Regions from separate parts of the Kocuria sp. KKT182 genome, predicted to be linked through region 2. Evidence: riboswitches for the same ligand, from Rfam matches in the RefSeq annotation. Region 2 holds a riboswitch; each other region holds the start of a gene.

Region 1 (4,788 bases), 1.5 Mb from region 2:
GCCGTGGTGGTCGGCCTGATCCTCGTGGCTACGGTTGCGAGTACCCGCCTTCGTGGTTGTTGTCCTCACTCCTCTGGGAAGTTCTTCGAGCATTAGGTACACCACCCGGGCGGCAGGTGCGTCATGGCGGTGCCCTGACCTCTACAGGCCTGAGGTGGACCGTGGCGCCGATCCCTGTCGGCCACGAGCCTTTTCACCGCCCCTTCCGCCCGGGTGATGGGTCAGTGGGGGCCAAACTCAGCCCAGGGAGGCGACCAGTTCGGCGCAGGCGGCCTCGCAGCGACGGCAGGCCTCGGCACAGATCCGGCAGTGCTCGTGCATGGAGGCGTGCTGCTCGCACTCATCCGCACACGCCTTGCAGGCCATCTGGCAGGCCTTGATCGCATCCAAGGTGATGTTCGCGTCGTAACCGGTGTGCCGCGAGAGCACCCGCCCGGTGGCCTCGCACAGGTCCGCGCAGTCGAGGTTGGTGCGGATGCACTTGGTCAGCTCGGCAACCATGTCCTCGGACAGGCAGGCATCGGCGCAGGCGGTGCAGGTCTGGGCGCACTCGAAACAGGCCTCGATACAGGCGGCCAGTTTCTCCTTATCCACCCCGCCGAGGTCCTTCGGGTAGGTCTCCAGCATCGCGCTCACGTGATGAGTCATGGCTTGCTCCTTCGTCGGTTTTCTCCAGGAGACGAACCGGCCGGAAACCGCCCGCCATGCCATCGACAGTAGACTGCCTTTTCAGTGTGACGCGCCCCAGAATCTTGAAGATTTGATGAAGATTTACGCCACAGTGGCGCATAGTGGCACCCCCTCAGCTGCCCTTCACCGCGGTGGAGCCTGGCGATTATGGAGATCTCGTGAAGAAATCTCGCTGTGCGGTCCGAAAAGGCACGCCGAAATCCACCCAACCTGGAAGGAAGCTCAATACATTCTCGGAGGGTCCTCGGTGCCACCACTAGGGACGCTGAAGGTCGCGCACGGCCCCAAACCCCTTGTCCTTATTAGTTGTGTCCATGAAAAGACGTGCTAGGCTGCCGTTTTGCCTAGTCAGACGGTCTCTGACGCACCGCTAGCCGCGATGCGAGTCCAAACGAGCGACGAACCTACTGCTTCTGGGACGAGCCTTTTCAGGGTCAGCCGCCCCACGTCTCAGTCCCGACTGAAGCAAGAATCTGGGTCGTGATCTAAACGTGACACTTTCGTTATGGATGGGCTACTGTCCACTGCGTGCCGCTGATTGATCCGGTCGGCGCCCTCGTGCACATCGCCGAATTCTGCCGGTGCCCGAGGTTCCTGAAGAGAAATCGCTTGGCAGAAGCGGGGGAACCATTTTCGGTCCCGGTGATCCGGGACCTAGGGGTTAAGCCGACCAGGACGTCTGCGTCCGGGACGGCCGGGTGTCTCCCACCCGCATCCGACAGCTCACCTCGTAGGCAAAGGGAGGAACACACCCATGACTATTTTTAAGCGCAGCACTGCCCGCCACCGCGCCGAGACCACCTCGCACCTGGTGCGTACCACCACGATCACCGCCGCCGCCGGGGCGGCGCTCATCGGCTCCATCGCCCCGGCCCAGGCCTACGCCGAGGTCCCCGCGGACACCGCCAGCGTCTACTCGGCCCCCGCGTCGGCACTGACGGCCTACACGGCGACGGCCTCCCCGGCTGCGGTCGCCCCGCAGACCATCACCACCGCCTCCACCCAGGCCCCGGCCGCTCCGGAACAGAGCGCTTCGACCGCGACGGTGTCCACCCAATCGGCGGACATCACCGAGATCACCGGTGCCTCCGGGATCGTGGGCACCGCGATGCAAGGCGCCGGCACCGGCTACGTCTGGGGCGGGACCGCCTTCGGCGCCTGGGACTGCTCCGGGTTCACGAAGTGGGCCTACGCCCAGAACGGCATCGAGCTCCCCCGCACCAGCTTCCAGCAGATCGCCGCAGCCACCCCCACGACCACCCCGCAGCCCGGGGACCTCGTCTCCCAGAACGGCGGCAACCACATCGGCATCTACATCGGCGGCGGCAAGATGATCTCCGCCCTGAACCCCGCCCAGGGCACCTTCGTCCACTCCGTCAACGCCATGCCGGTGGACGGCTACTACACCTACCGCTGACCCGGCCCACCCTCCGCAACGGCCAGAAAGTCGTCGCGGAGGGCCCCGGCTGCTCCACCGACGGCATCAGTGAGCCCCACCCTCTCGAGTAAGCATCTCGTCCCTAGCGGACACAGCACTTCCCCCTCCACCCATCCGCCGCCCACGGTGTTTCCGATCCGGACCGTCGCGTCACCGTACGCCGCCGCACCTCGCATTCCCCGCGGGGTGATCCGTACTGCCACCGCACCGTTCCGGCAGATCCGCCCGACCCTCCAGAAAGCCTGCTCACCCCCTCATGAATCGTGACCTGAACTCCTCCAACGGCATTGGCTCCCTCCTCACCGGCAAGGCCCGCACCGTGGCCGCCGTCGCCGCCTTCTCCGGCCTGGCCCTGGCCACCACTGTCTCCGTGCAGGCAACCCCGGCCCAGGAGGGCGCCGCCACCGACGCCCCACTGTCGGCCGTCGCCGCAGCCACCCCCACCGCAGCGCCCACCCTGTCCCTCGAGCCGGTCGCCCACGTGACCACAGCCGAGAAGCAGACCGGCCAGAAGAAGACCGAGCAGAAGCCGGAGCAGCAAGTCGATGCCCCGGTCGTCGCGACACCCGCCGTGGCCTCTCCGGCACCGAGGGCCGTGGCCGTTGCGGCACCGAAGGCTGTGGCCGCACCCGCCCCGGCCGTCGCACCCGCCCCGGTGTCAGTTGTCCAGGAGCCAGTCGTCCAGGCGGTCCCGAAGCCTGTCGCCGCACCCGCCCCGGTGGCGGCCCCCGTCTCGAAGCCGACTGCGCAGGCGGCCCCGAGGCCCGCCGCCGCTCCCGCCCCAAAGTCGGCCGTGCAGGCCGCTCCGGCCGCCGAGCGCACGGTCACCCCGCAGAGCTCCTCTTCCGGCAAGGGCGCCACCATCGCCTCCGCGGCCATGGGACAGCTCGGCGTCGGACAGGACTGCACCGCAGCGGTGAGCAACGCCCTGCGGGCCGCCGGGATCAACTTCCGTGGTTGGCCGGCTGAATACTTCACGCTCGGCACCCAGGTCTCCGCCGGCCAGGCCCAGCCCGGCGACCTCGTCTACTACGCCGACGGCGGCATGGGCACAGCCCACATCGGCGTGTACATCGGCGGAGGCAAGGCCGTCCACGGCGGCTGGAACGGCGGCAGCACCGTCATCGACAGCGTCAACGTGGGCACCGGCCCCGTCTACATCCGCGTGCGCTGACCGCACGCGAGCACAGTTTCCGGGTGCGCGGTTCCTGGTCGGCCAGACAGGTGCCGCGCACCCGGTCTATCACTGTCTTAGCTTGCCGTTTAACCCTTGAGGCTGGTGCGCCAGGCGGATATGGGTCGGGCTCTGGCATAAGGGTGGACGCCGCATGATCCTTGGAAGTTGCGAGGTTTCAAGGAAACGGCGGTGGCCGCAATGAGCAGTATGGTCCTCAGTCATGGTGTTGGCCAGGGTCCGATGACAGTGGCCGCTGATCAGCTGCGCCAGTTCCGCGGCGGGTTGTACCAGTGAGTGCCTGACCCGGCGCGCTGATGAGCTGTTCGAACTCACCGACGCGCTGCTGTGCAGGGAGGGCCTGTCCCGTGACGGGTCTGTTGGAGGCTTTCATTCCACGGAAGGATGAGAGTCATGGGAGCACCGAGGAAGTACCCGGACGAGTTGCGTGAGCGTGCGACGCGGATGGCAGTGGAGGCCCGGCGGGACCCGGCGACGAAGTCCGGGGCGCTGGCCCGAGTCGGGCAGCAGCTGGGCATCAGTCCGGAGACGCTGCGGAACTGGGTCAGACAGGCCAATGTCGATGAGGGATACCGGCCGGGGACCACCAGTGATGATGCCCAGCGGCTGGCCGAGCTGGAGAGAGAAGTGCGGGAACTGCGCAGGGCCAACGCCATCCTGCGGTCGGCCTCGGCTTTCTTCGCGGCGTGAGCTCGTGCTACCCACACAACAGGTAGTGGCCTACATCGACGCCCACAAGGATGAGTTCGGGGTCGAGCCGATCTGTAGGGTCCTCCGGGACGCCGGTGTGCAGATCGCCCCGAGCACCTATTACGCCACCAAGTCCCGGCCGCCGTCAGCGCGGTCGGTCAGCGACGCGGCCACGACGGAAGTGATCCAGAAGGTGCACGCGGACAACTACGGGGTGTACGGGGTCATCAAGGTCCACGCGGAACTGCGTCGGAACGGTCACCGGGTGGCCCGATGCACGGTGCACCGGCTGATGCGGGCGGCCGGCCTACGTGGGGTCGCCCGGGCCAAGGGGCCGCGCACCACGGTGGCCGACACCGGACCGGAGACCCGCCCGGATCTGGTGGAGCGGACCTTCACCGCCACCGCCCCGGACCGACTGTGGGTCGCCGACATCACCTATTGCCGCACGTTCGCCGGGTGGGTCTACGCCGCCTTCGCCACCGATGTGTTCTCCCGCCGGATCGTGGGGTGGCAGCTGTCGACCTCGCTGCGCACGGACCTGGCCCTGGACGCCCTCGAGATGGGGTTGTGGACCCGCTCCCACCACGGCCATGACACCAACGGGGTCGTACATCATTCGGATAAGGATGTGCAGTACGTCGCGGTGCGGTACACCCAGCGGCTGGCCGAGGCCGGGGCGGTGGCCTCGGTGGGATCCACCGGCGATTCCTATGACTGTCAGTCTGTGAGGGTCGGACCCGGAGTAGGTTCGGAAGTCCTGACCGGTGCGGCT
Region 2 (4,788 bases):
ATGTTGCCGACCAGCCCGACCACCCCGAACCACAGCATGGCCGTGGACTCGACCTCGGGGGGCTCCAACAGCCGGCGCACCCCTTCGACGGCGATGAACCCGCCCACAGCCAGCAGCACCGAGGCCTGGGCGGCCGCGGCGACGATCTCGGCGCGCTGGTACCCCCAGGTGCGTTTGTCCGTGGCCGGTTTCAGCGCCAGGGTCGCGGCGGTGAGGGCGATGAGCAGCCCGGCCGAGTCGGTGAACATGTGCCCGGCATCGGCCAGCAGCGCCAGGCTGCCCGAGACCACCGCACCGATGATCTCGGCGACCATAATCGTGGCGGTGATGGCGAACACCACTGCCAGTTTCCCCCTCCGCCCGGCGCCGGCGTGGGAATGATCGTGCTCGCCGCTCATACCGGAATCTCCTGGGTGGTGGCGTCATCGGCGAGGGCCTCGGCGGCGCACTCGGGTGTCCCGCACCGGCACACCGGTTCGACGGTGAGGATAGTGCCCAGCAGGTCCTCCAACGCGTGGGCCAGCTTGGGGTCCGAGAGTTCATAGCGCACGTTGCGCCCCACCGGCACGCCCACGACCAACCCGCAGTCGCGCAGACAGGCCAGGTGGTTGGACAGGATCTGCCGGCTCACCCCGATCCGGGCCGCCAGTTCCGAGGGCACCGCTGGGCCCTGCTGCAGCTGCAGCAGCACCGCGGCCCGGGTGGGATCGGCCAGTGCTTTGCCGAAACGGGACATCACCGCGACCGGGGACAAGATCCTCATCCAATAACCGTACAGCAGAATCTGTATCAAAGGAGATGAGGGGCTTCCCTTGATGATCGGGCAATGTCCAGCTCGTATTCATACGGTGAGGGCGGACGGGGGTGCCGTCCGCCACTGCGGCATCCCCGTCCCCCGAGCCATCGCTGCACCCTAAGGGCTCTCGCTCCAATGCCGAGGCGGAGCAGGATAAGCACTGCCCGCGTCCAGCGGAAGACAGGGCAAGGCCATGAGCACTCTCCGATCCTCTCCGCAGGACTGCTCCCCGTGTGCCGATTCGCTGGCGTGTGCACATCGACAGGATCGTGGCAATCGTTCGAGTCTGCGGCTACAGCTGCGGAGTGCACCCATGCGGTCCATCCGAGTGCACCCATGCGGTCCATCGACGATGATCCTGGCGGGGCACTCCGCACCTGACGGATGAGCCCACCGGCCGGCCTTCACCACATCGGCGAGACTCACCGGTAGGTGTAGTACCCGTCGACGGGCATGGCGTTGACGGAGTGGACGAAGGTGCCCTGGGTCGGGTTCAGCGCCGAGACCATCTTGCCGCCACCGATGTAGATGCCGATGTGGTTGCCGCCGTTCTGGGACACCAGGTCACCAGGCTGCGGGTTGGACGTCGGGGTGGCGGCGGCGATCTGCTGGAAGCTGGTGCGGGGGATGTCGATGCCGTTCTGGGCGTAGACCCAGCCGGTGAATCCGGAGCAGTCCCAGGCCCCGAAGGAGGTCCCGCCCCAGACGTAGCCGGTGCCCACGCCCTGCATGGCCGTGCCCACGATGCCGCCGGCGGCCGGGGCGATCTCGGTGATGGCGGTGGACTGCGGGCTCACGCTCGAGGTGGCGGCGCTCTGCTGCGGGGCCGGGGCTTGGTCGGCGGGGGCGGCGGGCTGCGCGGCGACCGGGGCCTGGTAGGTGTAGGAGGCCAGATCGGCCATCGCCGAGGCCGGAGCCGCATAGGAGGACCCGGAGGCGGCGGGGATTTCGGCGTAGGCCTGGGCCGGAGCGATGGAGCCCACCAGCGCTGCGCCGGCGGCGGCGGCGATGGTGGTGGTGCGCACAGCTCGGGACGAGGTCTCGGCGCGGTGGCGGGCAGCGTTCAGCTTGAAAAGCGACATGGTGGAGTTCCTCCCTTTGCCTACGAGGTGAGCTGTCGGATGCGGGTGGGAGACACCCGGTCGCAGAACGCACGCGCTCTGAGACTTAACCCCAAGGCCCCGGATCACCGGGACCGGTAATGGTTCCCCCGCTTCTGCCAAGCGATTTCTCTTCAGGAACCCCGGGCACCGGCAGAACTCGGCGATGTGCCACGAGGGCGCCGACAGGATCAGTGGTCGGCACGCACTGAAGAGTACAAGGAGATTACGAAACAATCACAATCCGATTCGGGAATGTATAGAGATCGTAAAGAAGTGGTCAAGGCTTGATGAAGACCTGAATTGTTGTCGGCTTTTTCCTGTTAATTTCCCGAGAAAGGCGGGGCGCTCTGCGCTTTGAGTGAGGTGGCTTGTTGGTGCGTGGGCGCTGCGCGGGGAGTCGTCGCCCACACAGCGGTGGGGACAGGAGCCACTTCAAAAGGCGCGGCGGGTGGATCGAGAGCGAAGCCCGCGGCCATCCTGGGATATTTCGCGCTGCATCAAGCCCCGGAAATTTGGGCTCTGTCCATGCTCGCACTGACTGGCGGAACGTTAGCCAGCGTTGTGGTCGAGGAGATGCCCGACCAAGCCCACGAAGGCGACACCAGCGTGCCGGGACCGATCCTGCTCACCGGCGGAGTTGCGCTGTTCGCCGCGATCTCCGTCTACCTCGGTTCCTGAGAAGCCGTGCGCCCCGGCGTCCTCGTCTCGGGGCGCCGACGCGTGCCGACCGTGCTCAGTGGGCGCAGTTGGGACCGCATCCACCGCAGTGTGCACCGTCCTCGGCGGTGAGGACCGCAACGGGAGTGCAGCAGGCGTCTCCGCGCCAGGCCTCCAGCCCCTCCTTGACCGCCACGGCGGCGATCACCAGCGCAGCCAGCGGGTCGGCCCAGGACCAGCCCAGGGTGCTGTTGAGCACCAGGCCTACCAGCAGCACGGCGGAGAGGTAGGTGCACAGCAGGGTCTGCTTGGAATCGGCCACCGCAGAAGCAGAGCCCAGCTCCCGGCCGGTGCGGCGTTCGAACCAGGACAGGAACGGCATGATGAGCAGGCTCACCGCGGCCAGGGCGATCCCGACCGGGGAGTGTTCCGGCTCGGCGGCCCCGAGCAGGGCGCGGATCGCATCGACGGTGACGAAGGCAGCCAGGCCGAAGAAGGAGAACGCGATCACCCGCATCGCCACCTTTTCCCGTCGGTGCGGGTCCGGGGCGGCGAACTGCCACGCCACCGCCGCCGCGGAGAGGACCTCCACGATCGAGTCCAGGCCGAAGCCGATCAGCGCCGAGGAGGAGGCGATGGTGCCGGCGGTCAGGGCGATGACCGCCTCGAGCACGTTGTAGGTGATGGTGCCGGCCACGATCCAGCGCACCCTGCGATGCAGCACCGCCCGGCGTGCATCGGCGATGGGCTTGGGGTCCAGGGTCAGGGAGGTCATGTGCAGGTGCATCCTTCCGGGGAGCAGCAGGTCGGGTCCACGGTGACCACCAGCTCCAGCAGGTCCCCCAGGGCGGCCCCGAGGCGGGGATCGGCCAGGGAGTACCAGGTGCTGCGCCCCTCGGCGGTGGAGGTCACCAGCCCGCACCCGCGCAGGCACCCCAGCTGGTTGGAGATCACCTGCTTGGACACCCCCAGGGCCTGAGCCAGTTCCGAGGGCCGGGCCGGGGCGTCTCGGAGGGACAGCAGGATCCGGGTCCGGGTCCCGTCCGAGAGAGCATGGCCCAACCGGGACAGGGCCGAAGTATGGGTGGGGGTCACCGCGGTCATCCCCCCTACGGTACAGGTTTCTGTGTACTGTTGAGGGGTGGCCTGCTGGCACTCCTCGGGCGCACCAGCGGGTCACCCGGGGCGTGCTGCGTTTGCCGGATCGAGGAGGACCGTGATGATGTCGGAAGTGGCCCCGGCTCTGGCGCTGGGCCTGTACCTGGCCGGCCTGGTGACCGCCTTCGGTGTGCGGTCGTGGATCCACCGGCGCCGCACCGGCTCCAGCGGCTTCCGCGGGGTGAGCGGGGCGCCCGGCTCGCCCGAGTGGTGGGGCGGGATCCTGTTCGCGGCCGCCCTGGTTCTCGGTGCGGCCGGGCCCGTCCTGGCCCTCACCGGCACCGTGGCCGCACCCCGGCTCCCGCAAGCACTGTCCTGGGCCGGGGCGGTCGTCACCGTGGTGGGTTTCCTCGGTGTACTAGCCGCCCAGGCCGGCATGGGCGCCTCCTGGCGGGTGGGTGTCGACGCCACCGAACGCACCGAGCTGGTCACCACCGGGGCTTTCGCCGTGGTCCGCAACCCGATTTTCACCGCGATGCTCACCACCCTGGCCGGCCTGACCCTCCTGGTGCCCACCGTGGTCACTGCAGCGGCGTGGCTGTGCTTGCTGGTGGCCGTGGAGCTGCAGGTCCGTCTCGTCGAAGAGCCCTACCTGCTGAGCACCCACCGACAGGCCTACGCCTCCTACGCCGCTCATGTCGGCCGGTTCATGCCCGGTCTCGGCCGACTCCGCCCCGCACCCCTGGGCGAGCTGACCCCCTGAACCCAGGACCCCACCACTGGCCGACAGTTCCCCCACCCCAGGAGACCAGCACCGTCCGGAGTTCCATGCCCCTGTGATCGGCTGTCGAGGCGCCCAGCCCCTCCTGCGCGCGCACGTTTGGGGGCATGACCAAGCCCTCGAGGCCGGGCCCCCATTCCCCGCGCCGGAAAGTTCGTATAGCTTAACTTTCTATGAGGACCGGGACCGGGCGCACCGGCTCAACAGGTGTTGCCGCCACTTCCCCAGGAGAGCGGTGGGTGCGCCGCCAACCGCTGCCCTGGTTGTTGGGTCCAGCCTTCGTGGCCGCGGTCGCCTACGTGGACCCGGGCAACGTCGCGGCGAACCTCACCGCCGGCGCCCAGTACGGGTAC
Region 3 (4,788 bases), 1.9 Mb from region 2:
GTTCGGCTTCGTCCACGCCGGCGAGCACGGTGCGGGTCACTTCGCGAAGATGGTCCACAACGGCATCGAATACGCGATCATGCAGGCCTACGCCGAGGGCTGGGAACTGCTCGAGGCCGCCGGTCACGTCCGCTCGGTACGGGAGACCTTCAACTCCTGGCGCGAGGGATCGGTGATCAAGTCCTGGCTGCTGGACCTGGCGGTGAACGCGCTCAACGAGGACGAGCACCTGGACCGGCTCGCCGGCTACGCCGAGGACTCCGGCGAAGGCCGCTGGACGGTGGAGGCCGCCCTGGACCTCGCGGTCCCGGTGCCGACCATCTCCAGCGCCCTCTTCGCCCGGTTCGCCTCCCGGCAGGACCAGGCCCCGGCGATGAAGATGATCACGGCGATGCGCAACCAGTTCGGAGGCCACACGGTCCGCGACGTGGCCGCGGGCCCAGAGCACGTCGAGGCCGCACCCGGCGAGGAGCCGGCCCACCCCGCCGAGCAGTAGGTCCGACCGTCCCCGCCGCCAACGGCCCGGAAGCGGCCACCCTCACCCCTCTGCAAGGCCTGCGCCATGCCGATCCGCACGGTCACCACGGTCGGCACTGCTCCCGCCCGGTGCCGGCCTTGTCGAGGAACGCCTGCGGGGCGAGGGGATCGCGGATCAACCGCCCGTGACCACGATCGAGGCAGCGGTGACGGCACCGCCCGGCGTCCACAATCGGCCCCGGAATACTGATCGGCCCAGCCACGTGGCAGCCGGCAGCCCAGTGGCTCCGCCGCTGACCACCCTGGCCTCACCAACGACAGCGAAGGACCCGCCTAATTATTCCCCTCGCACCGGGCCATTGATCTACCGGTCCGATACATGGACCCGGATGAATTTCAAGATCTCGTGAAGAAAACAGCTCTTCTCACCTGTTCGACACCCTTGGATATGAAGATTTCATGAAGAAAACAGCTCACTCCCCCAAGCAATGCTGGGCGGTTCCGTAAAAAAATCCGAGAACACCCTTGAGGGACGCTGAAGCTCCCCCGGGGGTTCACCTTCCCCCGCACCGGGCGCAGGCCGAAGGATTCCACGGGTAGTGAGGGGCAGCGGATCCGAGCTGCCACCGCGCTCATCGGCGCGATGCCGCAGGTCAGAGCCTCCCCGGGGCGGTCCCGATGAGTGGTGGCACCGGGAGGAAGGTAGCTGGCGGCGCCCCCCGCCGGAACGAATGTGCCCCAGGCGTGGTGGGCTACCCACCGGTTCGCCGGCGATCGTGCGAGGCCGGGGCAAGCCTTTTCCCGGTACCACAGGGAATGTGACCTTTTCGTTATCTAGGCGCTAGTGTCCTCTGCGTGCCGTTGGCTGATCTCATCGGCTTCCCCGGGTGCTTCGCCGAATTCTGCCGGCAGCCGGGGTCCCCATCACAGAAATGACTTGGCAGAAGCGGGGGAACCATACCCGGTCCGCACCCGGACCTTGGGGTGAAGCCGCCGGAGCTGCAGGCTCGGCGGCCGGGTGCCTCCCACCCGAACCCGACAGCTCACCTCGTAGGCAAAAGGAGGACCCTCATTCATGGCTTTCTTCACGCGTAGCTCTGCCCGCCACCGCGCCCAGACCCCCTCGCACCTGGTGCGCACCACGACCCTGGCCGCCGCTGTCGGCGCGGCGGTGATCGGCTCCGTCGCCCCGGCTCAGGCCTATGCCGAAGCCCCCGCCACGTCCGGCACCGCATACTCGACCCCCGCGACCTCCCCGGCTCCGGCCGCTTCCCAGGCCCCCGTCACCGTGCAGACGGCGAGCCTGCCGGCCGCTGGGGCGGCCACTTCGAGTCTGTCCCCCCAGTCCTCGGACATTTCCGAGATCTCCGCCACCTCCGCTGCGGCCGGCGGCATTGTCGGCACCGCGATGCAGGGTGTGGGCACCGGCTACGTCTGGGGCGGCACGGACTTCGGCGCCTGGGACTGCTCCGGTTTCACCCAGTGGGTCTACGCCCAGCAGGGCATCGACCTCCCCCGCACCAGCCAGCAGCAGTGGGCGGCCGGTACCCCGACCACTGACCCGCAGCCCGGCGACCTCGTCGTCCAGAACGGCGGGGCCCACATCGGGATCTACCTCGGTGGCGGCAAGATGATCTCCGCGCTGAACCCCACCCAGGGCACCTTCGTGCACAGCGTGAATGCCATGCCGACGGTCGGCTACGTCACTTTCCGCTGAGCCGGGACGCCGCCCGCCACGAATGCCGCTCGTGGCGGGCGGCGGGTGTGCCTCCCACCTGATCAGCATCCAGGATCGGTCGGTCAGAACCTGAGATGCCTGCATCAGGCCACCGCCGGGGAACGCCCCGAGCTGACCGACGGATGGGCCCGCTCTTGAAGGTTCAGTGAAGATCTACCGCCCAGCCCTCCTAGCCCGCAGAAAGCGACCACGGCGGGGCTACCGTGGACGGATCGGTCCGCCTCGACCCGGGGCTGAGCAGAGCAAACACCACGATGTGCAGGCCCAGCACGGGCTGCTGCGAAGGAGAGGTTCGTCATGACGTCGACGTTCAAGCACCTGGCCGCTGGGACGGTCCTGGCGCTGGCCCTCAGCGGTGCCGGGGCGACCGCGGCGGTCGCCTCCCCGACGCACCAGCCTGCCTCCGCCTCCGCACAGACGGGCGCTGAGCGGCACATGAACCACGACCGCCATTTCGCCGTGATGATGGTCCCCCACCACCAGGGTGCCACCGACATGGCCGAGCTGGCCCTGCAGAAGTCCGAGCGTCCCGAGATCCGTGACTTGGCGGAGAAGATCATCGAGGCCCAGACCGAGGAGATCCAGCAACTGGAAGCAGCGGCCCAACGGCTGGCCGCCGAGAACACTCCGGGGCACCACCACCACGGACACGGCCACCACCACGGACACGGGCACCACGGCCATGGCCATGGCCATGGCGGCCATGGTCAGAGCATGAATGCCGACATGCAGGGCGCCATGATGGGCGAGATGGACGGCATGGACGGCATGGACGGCATGAGCCTGGAGGAGCTGGCGAAACTGTCCGGGGATGATTTCGACCAGGCCTTCCTCGAAGAGATGATCGCCCACCACCAGATGGCCCTCGAGATGGCCGAGATGGAGCTGCAGATGGGCACCGACCCCGAGCTGCGAGCCATGGCGGAGAAGATGATCGAGGACCAGCAGGCCGAGATCGAGCTCATGCAGGGCTGGTTGGAGGAGTGGTTCGCGGCCTGATCCAGGACCACGAGCTGAGCCGTCACCTACTGGAACGGGCCGACACCGGGATGTCATGGTCCCCGTCGATCCGTTCCAGCCGGTCCAGTGCGGTGATCCCCGACGCGGCACCCGATGGGCGCGCACCCTTCGCGCAGTCAGCAGCACCCCGAACGGTCACCGACCAACCGTAGGTTCGCCAGCGCCGCGCCCTCTTGCCTCAGGACACGGCCCCCCCTCCCCTTCGCCTGGGGTCCTGTTCCTCCCGCGCGCACCGTCACCGAGATGGCCGAGATGGCCGAGACCACCGGAGTCCCCTCGCTCGGTGGTGGTGGCCGGGTCCCGGCCGTGTTGCGTCTGTCCGGGCTCGTGGAGGGGCGACACGCGATCTTCTCCGTGCCCGATAACCCTCTCCTCCGCCCGGGGCAGGGGATCGTTAGCCACAGCGACCACCGGTTCACCGGTGAGCCCGGCCACGACGAGTCCGCCCCCCCTGTTTCGTTTCCGAGGCCTCAGACACGGTCGCCCTGGGACGCTGGGGCTCGCAACACAGTGTTCATGTCACAGCGATCAGTACCGGGAGGACAGATGACGGATCCGCTCACCGGACGTGTTCTGGTGGTCGACGACGAGGTCGACCTCGCGCAGCTGGTCGCGGGCTATCTGCGCAAGGCCGAGCTGGAGGTCGTGGTGCGCCACGACGGCACGGAGGCGGTGGCCGCGGTGCGGGAGTACGCCCCGGACGTGCTCGTGCTGGATCTGGGGCTGCCGGGGATCGGGGGGATCGAGGTGTGCCGTCAGGTGCGGACCTTCTCGGACTGCCACGTGCTGATGCTCACCGCCCGGGATGATGAGGTCGACAAGATCGTGGGCCTGTCGGTCGGTGCCGACGACTACGTGACCAAGCCGTTCAGCCCGCGCGAACTCGTGGCGCGGGTCCAGGCCATGCTGCGCCGGGCCCGCACGGGAAGTGTTGAATCCACTACGGCCTTACCGCACGGGCAGCAGGCACTGGTGATCGGGGAACTGGTGGTGGACGGGGACTCCCGCCAAGTGCACCTGGCTGGGGAACCGGTGGCATTGACCCGGATCGAGTTCGATCTGCTCCTGTGCCTGGCTGCCCGCCCCCACCTGGTGCTCTCCCGCCGGCAGCTGGTGGAGCTGGTCTGGGACACCGCCTGGACCGGGGACGAACACCTGGTGGACGTGCACATCGGGCGGATCCGCAAGAAACTCGGCGACGTCGCCACCAGGCCGACGTTCATCCACACGATCCGCGGGATCGGCTACCGGATGGGCACCGGGCGATGAGCGCCGCCGTCTCCGACCGGACCCGGGCCTGGTCTTGGTCCTGGAGCCCGTTGACGGTGCGATTGATGCTGGCCCAGACCGCGGTGCTGGCCATCGGGCTGATCATCGTGGTGATCACCGCGGTGCTGGTCGGGCCGAGCATGTTCTATCACGAGCTCGTCGAGACCGGCCACGCCGATGCGGCCACCGGCTTGGTGCACCTGGAGGACGCCTTCCGCTCGGTGAGCCTCACCGCCCTGACCATCGGCGGGCTGCCGGCGCTCTACATCGCCGGGATGCTCACC
Region 4 (4,788 bases), 1.5 Mb from region 2:
AGCCTCCTCGAGGGCTTCGAGTTCGGCAGACGTGGCCATGCCCGACATCGCGGGTGCGTCCTGCGTGGTTGCGTGAGAGGTGCTGTGGCCGGCGCTTCCCTCCATCCGCGCCATGGCCGGTTGGGGAGAGGCCTGGGGCAGGTCCCATACCGATAGCCATCCGTACATTTGCCCGGCTTGGTGTTGCTGGGTGCGGGCGACGTCATAGGCCAGCTGACGGATTTCCGGGTCCTGTGTGCGGTCCCGGATCATCATGCTCATCTCAACGGCTTGCAGATGGTGGGCCTGTATGTCCCGGGCAAAATCAGCCTCCGAGCTTCCTCCAGATAGGCCAGAAGGCATCGGGGCGCTCAGTCGCCCTACGGCCCAGCCGCCGGCCACCAAGAGTATGGCGGCGGTGATAGCCAGCAGGGCCTGTTGGGATCCGCGTCCTGCTGGCCGGCTGGCCACGTCCTGCGTACTCATGCGACGCGGCCGGGACCGTCGAGTCCACCGGTGCAGGCTGCTCCGGGTTCGGGCGCCTGGGGAGACTGCCAGTACTTGGCGACGAAATCTGCGATGCGTTCGTCATCGGGCGTCTCCACGGTTACCTGGGCGCCCCAGGCGGAGAGGGCAATAGGCGAGTCCAGACCCTCGGAGGGGGAGACCACAGCGTGGGTGTCCGGCAAGATTTCTTGCAGGGTGGTGACTTCGTCCTCAGTCAAGGCCGAGGGATCGTAGGCGGCCCAGACAGCGCCGTGTTCCAGGGCATGCACAGCGTTCTCCTGGGGCACTTCTTGGGTGTAGACCCCGCAGTTGAGCCAGGTGCTGGCGTGATCACCGCCCACCGGAGGCTCTTGCTCATAGTCAACGGGGGTGCTCACATGCTCGGCATTGAGGTTTTCGAAGGTCTCCAGCCCCGCGATCTCAATGTCCTGGCGCGCCGGCGGAGGCGGGTCGTTGATCACCGCGACGGTCACTAAGAACTTGTTTCATAATGCGGTGAGGCGTCTGTGGCAGATCAGCGCGCAGGCCAGTTGCAGCAGTCCGAGATGGAGGTCGGCCCGGCGTTCCCACCGAGTCCGGAGTCGCTTGTAGGAGTGCAGCCAGGCGAAGCCGCGCTCCACCACCCAGCGATGCCGGCCCAGCCCGGAACCATGGGCGACGCCTCGACGGGCGATGCGCGGAGTGATCCCGCGGGCGCGCAGCAGCCGCCGGTACTTGTCGTGGTCATAGCCACGGTCCGCGAACAGTTCCCGGGGCTTGCGGCGGGGCCGACCACGCAACCCGCGGATCGGCGGAATCGAGTCGACCAGGGGCAACAGCTGGGTGACGTCGTTGCGGTTGCCGCCGGTGAGGGTGACCTGTAGCGGGATGCCGTTCGCCTCAACGATCAGGTGGTGCTTGGAACCGGGCCGGCCGCGATCGACGGGGCTGGGCCCGATGTGGTCCCCCCTTTGAGGGCCCGCACGTGCGAGCCGTCCACAGCGCACCGGTCTAGGTCCAGTGCCCCGGCCGCGCGCAGCTCAGCCAACAGCACTTCGTGTACCGCCGGCCACACTCCGGCCTCGGTCCAGTCCCTCATGCGCCGCCAGCAGGTCACTCCGGAGACGCCGAGCAGGTCCCGGGGCAGCTGGTTCCAGCCGAGCCCGGTCTTGAGCACGAACACGATCCCGGCCAGAGCTGTCCGGTCATCGGCGGGCTTGCGCCCTGGGTGCTGGTGGCGCCGGGGTGGGCGTGGTGGCAGCAACGGCTCGACTCGCTCCCACAGCGAGTCCGGTACGAGATCCCCCATCATGCCCACCAGGGTCACCGAGGACCCCGTCAGCACTCAAGGGCTACGTCGAACTCATTATGAAATGACCTCTAAGGAACCGACCAGGGCGACGGCGGCAACCGCACCTGTTCCCGTAAGAATTTTCCGCTTGCGAGCCGCTTTGTTTTCGGCGGCCCTGTGCGCCTCGAGCAGGGCAGCACGGTCCTGCCTCGCCGGCCCGGAATTCTTGGCACTACCCATGGTGTGATCTCCTCAAGGATTCAGTCAGTCCTCGTCTATGACGAGAAGACGCACCGGACCCGGTGCTGCCGTTGTAGTCGATGGCCCAGCTCAACCGGCCCACGCAGACGGCCTCGAGCTCGATAGCGCAGCTCGAAGCAAAGCTGATCGCTGCCTCCGGGGCCAGGATCCTAATCCGACGAATCTGTGAGGGTAACCCCCGCGGATCGACCTCGCTGAGATCCCTGTCCGCGACCAACCACGCAGAGGTCCCAGCCGGATCGGCGGGGGAGGACCCGAGGCCTGTCCCGCCCATGCCGGCACCACCCTTCTTCTCCGAGGATCTGAGGTTCAACAGATGACCGCTTTTACTACGGAAGATAGTATACGGTCGTCTGGGTTCGCATATCCCTCGTTGGTCTGCCCGGGGCCGGCAGCGCGCATGCTTCTCCGTGCGGTTGTCGCTCCCCTCGTTGCGGGGGTTGAATGCGTTCTGGCAGGTCTTGAGCGCCGGCCGAGTAAGACTGGCGTCGGAATCGGTGTGCCGGGCAAATATGTTGCCGGCGGCGGTCCTGGTGCCAATGCGGCACGGTGTGTGCGGACAGGCGTGCGTCGGTGCGGTCGGTGCAGCTCTCTGGGGATGCGCGAAGTAAGTGACGATGCATGCGACCAAATTGATCTTGCCCCTCCGCCTGGCCTCACAATCGTTGTGGCGCTACGGCGGCCTGCGCCAATGGGTGGCCGGCCCTGCGGCACGGTCGCCATGTCGGTCTTTATCGGGGTGTAACACTTGTCTACTATCTCCGATAGTATCCGGTCTGTGCCGATGATCGATCCGGTCGGCGCCCTCGTGCACATCGCCGAATTCTGCCGGTGCCCGAGGTTCCTGAAGAGAAATCGCTTGGCAGAAGCGGGGGAACCATTTTCGGTCCCGGTGATCCGGGGCCTTGGGGTTAAGTCGCCCAGGACGTATGCGTCCGGAGTGACCGGGTGTCTCCCACCCGCATCCGACAGCTCACCTCGTAGGCAAAGGGAGGAACTCACCCATGTCGCTTTTCAAGCACAACGCTGCCCGCCACCGCGCCGAGACCACCTCGCACGCGGTGCGCACCACCACGATCGCCGCCGCCGCCGGTGCCGCACTCATCGGCTCCATTGCTCCGGCCCAGGCCTACGCCGAGGTCCCCGCGGCCACGGCCACCGCCTACGCGGCCCCCGCCTCCGCACTGGCGACCTATTCCTCGGCGGCCTCCCCGGCCGTGGCCGCCCCGCAGACCGTCACCACCGCCTCCCAGGCCACGGCGGCACCCGAGCAGGCTGCTTCGACCGCGACGGTGTCCACCCAGTCGGCGGACATCACCGAGATCACCGGCGCCTCCGGGATCGTGGCCACCGCGATGCAGGGAGCCGGCACCGGCTACGTCTGGGGTGGGACCGCTTTCGGCGCCTGGGACTGCTCCGGCTTCACCAAGTGGGCCTACGCCCAGAACGGCATCGAGATCCCCCGCACCAGCTTCCAGCAGATCGCCGCAGCCACTCCCACCACGGCCCCTCAGCCGGGGGATCTGGTCTCCATGCGCGGAGGCAACCACATCGGCATCTACATCGGCGGCGGCAAGATGATCTCTGCCCTGAACCCCACCCAGGGCACCTTCGTCCACTCCGTCAACGACATGCCCCTGGACGGCTACTACACCTACCGCTGACCCGACCCCACAGCCGCGGCCGGCACCGGCCGCGGGCGGTCCGGAGGCATACGACCTCCACCATCTGCCACCCCACGACGAGCCGAGGCGAAACCCGCATGCTGCTGAGCGCCACTTCCCCGATCCATGCCCTGATGTCCGTCCCCGTCCGACAGGGCATCCCATCCCCGGACTGGCAGGGGTTCTCGGTCGGGCCGTTGACGATCCACGCCTACGCTTTGGCCATCCTGACCGGGATCGCCGCGGCGATGTGGCTGACGCTGCGCCGCTGGAAAGCGCGCGGGCTGGATCCGGAGATCGTGTGGGACGTGGTCATGTGGGCGGTCCCGATCGGGATCATCGGGGCCCGGGTCTACCACGTGCTCATCACGAACCCGGCCGGCTACTTCGGCCCCGGCGCCAATCCCGTGGACGCCCTGAAGATCTGGGAGGGTGGGCTGGGCATCATGGGGGCGGTGGCCTTCGGGGCACTGGCCGCGTGGTGGGTGTGCCGCCGCAACGGCATCCCCCTGTGGGTCTTCGCCGACGCCGCCGCTCCAGGGCTACTGCTGGCCCAAGCGATCGGGCGGTGGGGCAACTGGTTCAACCAGGAGCTCTTCGGCCGCCCCACGACCCTGCCGTGGGGCCTGGAGATCAACCCCGCCAACGCCAACTTCCCCGCCGGGTTACCCGCCGACACCCTCTTCCACCCCACCTTCCTCTACGAGTCCCTCTGGAACCTGGCCGGGGTGGTGCTGCTGCTGGTGCTGGACCGGAAGTTCCGTCTGGACGGCGGGAGGCTCTTCGCCCTCTACCTCATCCACTACGGGGTCGGGCGGATGCTCATCGAGCTGTTCCTGCGCATCGACCCGGCCCTGATGGTCCTGGGTCTGCGGGTGCACGTGTGGACTGCCCTGGGTCTCGTGCTGCTGGGCATTGTCATTTTCATTGCCGTCGCCATGCGTCGTCGCCGGACCGGCCTGGAGGCGACGGCACCGCCCTCGACCTGAGGCCACCGGAGCAGACCACTGCCACGGTGGCGACACCCCTGCGGTCCCGCCGCACTGGGATGGGGAGGATGATGTAGCTGGTTGCCCTCCCCATTCTTCCACCAGAATCTGGGATTGA

Evidence for each region. A riboswitch is a leader RNA that binds a small molecule or an ion and turns the genes downstream of it on or off. The one in region 2 is predicted to bind cyclic di-AMP.
Region 1: it holds a riboswitch for cyclic di-AMP, as region 2 does, so the genes downstream of both, ACZ2G1_RS10745 (C40 family peptidase) here and ACZ2G1_RS03645 (C40 family peptidase) in region 2, are expected to answer to the same signal.
Region 3: it holds a riboswitch for cyclic di-AMP, as region 2 does, so the genes downstream of both, ACZ2G1_RS13300 (C40 family peptidase) here and ACZ2G1_RS03645 (C40 family peptidase) in region 2, are expected to answer to the same signal.
Region 4: it holds a riboswitch for cyclic di-AMP, as region 2 does, so the genes downstream of both, ACZ2G1_RS10610 (C40 family peptidase) here and ACZ2G1_RS03645 (C40 family peptidase) in region 2, are expected to answer to the same signal.

The regions. Positions count from the first base shown of each region.
Region 1 is NZ_CM145757.1:2,302,443-2,307,230, forward strand. It holds gene ACZ2G1_RS10740 (four-helix bundle copper-binding protein) at 238-648, opposite strand; cyclic di-AMP (ydaO/yuaA leader) riboswitch at 1,247-1,439, shown strand; gene ACZ2G1_RS10745 (C40 family peptidase) at 1,445-2,107, shown strand; gene ACZ2G1_RS10750 (C40 family peptidase) at 2,385-3,302, shown strand; gene ACZ2G1_RS10755 (transposase) at 3,717-4,013, shown strand; AL1L pseudoknot at 3,995-4,125, shown strand; gene ACZ2G1_RS10760 (IS3 family transposase) at 4,039-4,788, shown strand, end outside.
Region 2 is NZ_CM145757.1:804,581-809,368, forward strand. It holds gene ACZ2G1_RS03635 (cation diffusion facilitator family transporter) at 1-398, opposite strand, end outside; gene ACZ2G1_RS03640 (ArsR/SmtB family transcription factor) at 395-763, opposite strand; gene ACZ2G1_RS03645 (C40 family peptidase) at 1,219-1,878, opposite strand; cyclic di-AMP (ydaO/yuaA leader) riboswitch at 1,884-2,037, opposite strand; gene ACZ2G1_RS03650 (hypothetical protein) at 2,425-2,577, shown strand; gene ACZ2G1_RS03655 (cation efflux transmembrane domain-containing protein) at 2,633-3,331, opposite strand; gene ACZ2G1_RS03660 (ArsR/SmtB family transcription factor) at 3,328-3,660, opposite strand; gene ACZ2G1_RS03665 (methyltransferase family protein) at 3,776-4,417, shown strand; gene ACZ2G1_RS03670 (Nramp family divalent metal transporter) at 4,609-4,788, shown strand, end outside.
Region 3 is NZ_CM145757.1:2,834,373-2,839,160, reverse strand. It holds gene gnd (phosphogluconate dehydrogenase (NAD(+)-dependent, decarboxylating)) at 1-496, shown strand, start outside; cyclic di-AMP (ydaO/yuaA leader) riboswitch at 1,378-1,546, shown strand; gene ACZ2G1_RS13300 (C40 family peptidase) at 1,553-2,194, shown strand; gene ACZ2G1_RS13295 (DUF305 domain-containing protein) at 2,513-3,214, shown strand; gene ACZ2G1_RS13290 (response regulator transcription factor) at 3,782-4,504, shown strand; gene ACZ2G1_RS13285 (sensor histidine kinase) at 4,570-4,788, shown strand, end outside.
Region 4 is NZ_CM145757.1:2,275,503-2,280,290, reverse strand. It holds gene ACZ2G1_RS10625 (DUF305 domain-containing protein) at 1-261, opposite strand, end outside; gene ACZ2G1_RS10620 (DUF3105 domain-containing protein) at 462-959, opposite strand; one part of gene ACZ2G1_RS10615 (IS5 family transposase) at 972-1,438, opposite strand; one part of gene ACZ2G1_RS10615 (IS5 family transposase) at 1,438-1,777, opposite strand; cyclic di-AMP (ydaO/yuaA leader) riboswitch at 2,824-3,016, shown strand; gene ACZ2G1_RS10610 (C40 family peptidase) at 3,022-3,681, shown strand; gene lgt (prolipoprotein diacylglyceryl transferase) at 3,816-4,670, shown strand.